Tolumonas auensis DSM 9187: one gene and its partner. The protein of the gene in region 1 interacts with the protein of each later gene in a pairwise test. Links are inferred from orthologs where the notes say so. Each region holds a gene or a part of one and is shown on either strand. Other genes may lie near its edges.

The links. The genes of interacting proteins can lie anywhere in the genome.
Region 2: the proteins of tusA (region 1) and TOLA_RS10265 interact in binary tests that used the Escherichia coli proteins (3 or more experiments, as listed by UniProt). The link is inferred for Tolumonas auensis DSM 9187 from one-to-one orthologs.

Annotation. Positions count from the first base shown.
Region 1 is NC_012691.1:20,108-23,088, forward strand. What follows is about bases 1-2,980. They hold tusA (sulfurtransferase TusA), read right to left. Parts: upstream 1,625-2,980; coding sequence 1,376-1,624; downstream 1-1,375. Other genes in these bases: TOLA_RS00080 (sulfate/molybdate ABC transporter ATP-binding protein), read left to right, coding at 1-382; cbl (HTH-type transcriptional regulator Cbl), read left to right, coding at 379-1,335; TOLA_RS00095 (ABC transporter substrate-binding protein), read right to left, coding at 1,664-2,917; TOLA_RS00100 (ATP-binding protein), read right to left, coding at 2,921-2,980. Outside these bases: more of TOLA_RS00100, read right to left, coding at 2,981-2,981. UniProt on the Escherichia coli protein: Sulfur carrier protein involved in sulfur trafficking in the cell. Part of a sulfur-relay system required for 2-thiolation during synthesis of 2-thiouridine of the modified wobble base 5-methylaminomethyl-2-thiouridine (mnm(5)s(2)U) in tRNA.
Region 2 is NC_012691.1:2,205,422-2,208,332, forward strand. What follows is about bases 1-2,910. They hold TOLA_RS10265 (IscS subfamily cysteine desulfurase), read right to left. Parts: upstream 2,108-2,910; coding sequence 893-2,107; downstream 1-892. Other genes in these bases: hscB (co-chaperone HscB), read right to left, coding at 1-32; iscA (iron-sulfur cluster assembly protein IscA), read right to left, coding at 139-462; iscU (Fe-S cluster assembly scaffold IscU), read right to left, coding at 488-874; iscR (Fe-S cluster assembly transcriptional regulator IscR), read right to left, coding at 2,111-2,617; trmJ (tRNA (cytosine(32)/uridine(32)-2'-O)-methyltransferase TrmJ), read right to left, coding at 2,700-2,910. Also shown: more of trmJ, read right to left, coding at 2,911-2,911. UniProt on the Escherichia coli protein: Master enzyme that delivers sulfur to a number of partners involved in Fe-S cluster assembly, tRNA modification or cofactor biosynthesis. Catalyzes the removal of elemental sulfur from cysteine to produce alanine.

The sequences.
Region 1 (2,981 bases):
TTTCCTGGGGACGGTTAACTTGTTCCACGGCCAGCTGCACAGTGGTCAACTGGATATTTCCGGCTCGACATTAACCAATAATGTTTCCGGACAGACCGCGGCCGATGTTAATTCGATCGCATATGTTCGTCCGCATGAACTGGATCTGTTACCGGCAGCGGCAGCACAGGGTATTCCGGCCACGGTTGTACGTATTCTGCCGTTTGGTGCCGCATATCGTGTTGAAGTCACAGCCAATAATGGCGTGGCGCGCACCTTAATTGAAGTCGATGTGCCGCGTGAGCGGGTAATTATGCTAGAGTTATTGCCAGGTAAATCAGTCAGGCTGGTGGCTCGTCAGGCACAGCTGTATCAGCCGGAAACTAAGGATAACGTGGCTTGAATTTTCAACAGCTCAAGATTATTCGTGAAGCAGCCCGCTGCCACTTCAATCTGACGGAAGTGGCCAATACCCTGTATACCTCGCAGTCCGGCGTCAGCCGGCATATCAAAGAGCTGGAAGATGAACTTGGTGTGGAGCTCTTTATCCGCCGGGGCAAGCGTCTGCTGGGTATGACTGAGCCGGGTAAAGCCTTGTTGACGATGGCAGAGCGTATCCTGACCGAGGCGAACAACATTCGTCGTCTGGCTGATAACTTCGCGAATAGCGATCGGGGCCGTCTGCATGTGGCCACCACGCATACCCAGGCGCGCTACGCGTTGCCAGGTATCATCAAAGAGTTTCGTACACAATATCCGCAAGTTCAGTTAGTGCTGCATCAGGGGAGTCCGAGCGAGATCGTTTCGATGCTGCTCAGTGGTGAAACCGATATTGGTCTCACCAGCGAACTGATGGCGGACTATGAAGAAATCGCTGCATTTCCATATTACAGCTGGCACCATGCCATTCTGGTTCCCCGTGGCCATCCGCTGACAGAGTTGCCGGAGGTGACGCTGGAGGATTTAAGTGCCTGGCCGCTGGTCACCTATCAGACCGGGCTTACCGGACGCACCAAGATTGATGCTGCGTTTGCGATGGCCGGTATTGTGCCGGATATTGTCTTAAGCGCGCAGGATTCCGATGTCATCAAAACCTATGTTGAACTGGGTCTCGGCGTTGGTATTCTGGCGGATATGGCTATCGATGCTGTGAAAGACAGTAATCTGGTTCGTCTGAATGCAGAACATCTGTTCCCGGCCAATACGGCTTGGTTCGGGATGAAAAAAGGAAAGTTCCAGCCCAATTTTGCCTGGCATTTCCTGCAGATTTGTAATCCATCACTGGCCATCAGCGACATTCAGGCGCAGGTATTTGCCACCGGTGAACTTCAGACACCGCTGCATTACGAAATTTAAAAGACGAGACTCAGAAACTGGCGGAAGTGATGGGCTGAGGTTAATTCAGCCCTTTGCGGATCAGGTAACGGTAGGGAGGTTGTTCCGTATCACTGGCTAACAGAGTGTGATCCATGAAACGGCAGAAGCTCGGAATATCCCGCACAGTGGCCGGGTCATCGGCAATCACCAGCAACGTTTCACCTTCCTGCATCAGGCGTACTGTTTTACGTACCATCATTACCGGTTCAGGACAACGCAAACCGCTGGCATCCAGTGTCTGATTAATATCATCTGCCGAAAAAGTCATGTCTGCTCCTCTGAATCAACAACCCTGCAGAGCATATCATTAACGCTGAGCGGAGAGTACCGCCCGCGCCAGCCGGCGGGCCGCTTGTTCAGCATCACCATCCGGATTGTTGAAATAACCGACCAGTACATCGCCGATAGCCTGTCGTACATAGCTGGAATTCGCCATGCCTTCTGCCATGCTCGGCACCAGTTCCTGCTGTTGAATGGCTTGTTGTAACTGCTGGGCAGAATGTTGCGCACACTGGTCAAAATCTGTCAGTGTCTGGTTATTTAATACCGGGATGGATCCTTTGACCCGATTAAACGCATGCTGGAAATCAGACGTCATGATCATGTTCACCAGTTGCAGCTGCGCTTGTTGTTTTTGCGGGCTCTGCACATCAAACATGGCTATCGAGTCTAAGTTATAGCTGAATTTACCATCCGTACCGGGGGCAGGCAGACAGAGAATATCTTTACCCGGTACCACTTTCGCCGCAGTCAGTTCACCTTTAACCCAATCGCCCATTAACTGCATGGCCGCTGAACCTTCGACCAGCATGTGAGTTGCCTGATTCCATTTTGTGCCACCATAATCATCTGCAATGTAATCCCGCAGCTGGTGGAACAGCTCCAGTAAATGCTGCATGGTGTCACTTTGCAGGGCAGTCTGATCGAGCTGAACAAAAGCACGACGATAAAAATCACTGCCACCTTCACCGAGCACAATTGCCTCGAACAAAATACTGAGCTGCCATTGGTCATCACCCAGCGCCAGAGGTGTGATACCCGCCTGTTTCAGTTTTTTAGCAATAGTTAATAACTGAGACCAGTTTTCAGGAGGCGAGAGCTGATAGCGTTCAAATACTTTCGGATTGATCCATAGCCAGTTGACCCGATGGATACCGACCGGAACAGCGACATAATGTCCTTTGGATTGCACACTATGCTGAACAAATTCCGGTAATACTTTTTCCCATTCGCCTTGTCTGGCTACATTATCAAGATTACGCAGAAAACCTAAAGCAGCCCATTCCTGCAACTCACTGCCTTTCAGATGCGCCGCTTCCGGTGGAGTGCCGGACAACGCTCTGCTTTTCAGTACAGTCATCGCGGACTGTCCGCCGCCACCGGAAATAGCAGAATCCTGCCACTCATTGCCCAATGCTTGCCAGTAACTACGTAATACACCGGCAGCCTGAGCCTCACCACCGGCAGTCCACCAGTGCAGTACCTCTACTGACGAAGCCATAGCAGAGACAGAAACCAGTGACAGCATCAAACTGGATACAAGGTAAGAACGGAAGGTCATTAATCAATTCCTTGGCAGGGAAAGAATAGCCTGTAAACCGCCGTGAGGCCGGTTTTCCAACACT
Region 2 (2,911 bases), 2.2 Mb from region 1 along the record:
ACCGGGATCTGAAATAACTCAAAATAATTCACAAGCTATTCTCTCTGGGGACATAAATAAAAAGGCGCCTGAATGCGCCTTTTATCATGTAACAGTGCAGTAAGCGAGTCGAATTCGCATTACGCTTCTGACGGATGATTAAACGGTGAAACTTTCACCACACCCACAGGCGTCTTTTACATTCGGGTTGTTGAACTTGAAGCCTTCATTCAGGCCTTCTTTAACAAAGTCCAGCTCAGTGCCATCAAGATAGGACAGACTTTTAGCGTCAATAATCACTTTAACGCCTTTATCGTCAAATACCTGATCTTCTTCATGCACCTCATCTACGAATTCGAGGACATAGGCCATACCGGAACAGCCAGATGTTTTAACGCCAAGCCGTAATCCCACACCTTTACCACGATTAGTGAGAAAGCGTTTTACGCGTTCTGCAGCTGAGTCCGATAATGTAATAGCCATATGTCCCTACCTTACTAAACTAAACTTAATTCAAACCTTTTTTATGCTTGTAATCAGCAATCGCTGCTTTGATAGCATCTTCAGCCAGAATAGAACAGTGAATTTTCACCGGCGGCAAAGCCAGCTCTTCAGCAATATCAGTGTTCTTGATGGCCGCAGCTTCTTCCAGCGTCTTACCTTTTACCCATTCGGTAACCAGTGAGCTGGAAGCAATCGCAGAACCACAACCATACGTTTTAAATTTGGCATCTTCAATCACGCCATCTTCATTCACTTTTAACTGTAACTTCATAACGTCACCACAGGCCGGAGCACCGACCATGCCAGTTGCAACGCTTGGGTCATCCTTATCGAAGGAACCAACATTGCGCGGGTGTTCGTAGTGATCAATAACTTTTTCACTGTAAGCCATAATATATTCCCCTAACTATCAGTGACTAACCCACTCGACCTTGCTGAGGTCAATCCCTTCTTTATACATGTCCCACAACGGTGACAGATCACGTAATTTACCGATGGAATCACGGATCAGACCAATTGCGTAATCAATTTCTTCTGCTGTCGTGAAACGACCGATACTGAAACGAATCGAGCTGTGCGCCAGTTCATCGTTCAGGCCTAATGCACGCAGTACATAGGAAGGCTCCAGACTGGCAGAGGTACAAGCTGAACCGGATGAAACCGCCAGATCTTTCAGCGCCATCATCAGTGACTCACCTTCCACATATGCGAAGCTGATATTCAGGTTGCCGGCGACACGGTGTTCTGTTGAGCCGTTAACAAACACTTGTTCAATATCTTTCAGGCCATCGTACAGACGGTCACGCAGGGCTTTGATGCGAACATTTTCTTCCGCCATTTCAGCTTTTGCGATACGGAATGCTTCACCCATACCCACAATCTGATGCGTCGGCAGTGTACCGGAACGCATACCACGTTCGTGACCGCCACCGTGCATCTGCGCTTCCAGACGCACACGTGGTTTACGACGTACATACAGAGCACCGATCCCTTTCGGGCCATACACTTTGTGTGCAGACAGAGACAGCAGGTCAATTTTCATCGCATCAACGTCGATTTCAACTTTGCCAGCGCTCTGAGCAGCATCGACGTGGAACAGAATTTTACGGGCACGGCATAACTCACCAATAGCCGCCAGATCCTGGATCACACCGATTTCGTTATTCACGTGCATGATGCTAACCAGAATAGTATCCGGACGCATTGCCGCTTCGATCTGCGGTAAAGTCAGCAAACCGTCTGATTGCGGGTCAAGGTAAGTTACCTCGTAACCTTCAGATTCCAGATGACGGCAGGTATCCAGTACCGCTTTGTGTTCGGTTTTGCAGGTAATAATGTGCTTACCCTGCTTCACATAGAAATGCGCAGCACCTTTGATTGCCAGGTTATTTGATTCGGTAGCGCCGGAAGTAAAAACGATTTCGCGGGGATCAGCGCCAATCAAATCAGCAACATGGTTACGCGCTTCATCAACCGCCTCTTCGGCCTGCCAGCCGAAACGGTGTGAACGGGATGCCGGGTTACCGAAATTGCCGTCGAGTGTTAAACATTGCATCATCTTTTCAGCAGCACGAGGATCGACTGGGCAAGTTGCTGAATAATCAAGATAAATCGGGAGTTTCATCATTTACTCCATTAAACTTTCGATAATTGAGTCTGCAGTCATCATTGGTTTACGTTGTGACTGAGCAGCGTTCTGATGTTTGTTCTGTTGTTCGGCGATGCGTTTCACTTCTGCCTGACGTACGAGTTCACCGAGCGTAATTTCATTCAGGAAATCACTGATCCGGGCACTCAAATCACGCCATAAAGAATGGGTCAGACATTGCACTCCACCCTGACAGCCGCTTTCGCCGTGACAGCGGGTAGCATCTACCGATTCGTTCACTGCCGCAATAATTTTACCGACAGCAATTTGATCAGCATCTGCACCAAGGCGATAACCACCACCGGGACCACGCACACTGGATACCAGTCCATTCTTGCGCAAACGCGCAAAAAGCTGTTCAAGATAGGAAAGAGAAATTCCCTGTCTTTCAGAAATATCCGCCAAAGGTACCGGCCCCAGCTCAGCATGTAAGGCAACATCCAGCATAGCTGTTACCGCATAGCGTCCTTTAGAAGTCAGTCTCATGGCTTGCATACCTGTCCGTTTATGATAGGCTCATGCTGTCATGTCCTACTTTTTCAGTCAAGTATTATTCCTACTAAAACGCTCAACTATTACGCGATGATTTCTGTACCGAAGTAAGAATACCCCGCAAAATATTCAGCTCGTTATTATCCGGTCGTAAACGGGTGAACATCCGGCGTAGCCGCATCATCACATGTCCCGGATGATCGGAGTGCAGAAACTGAGTCTGGCGTAATGTCTCTTCCAGATGGGTATAAAACAGTTCCATAGATGCCTGTGGCGGATACTCATTTT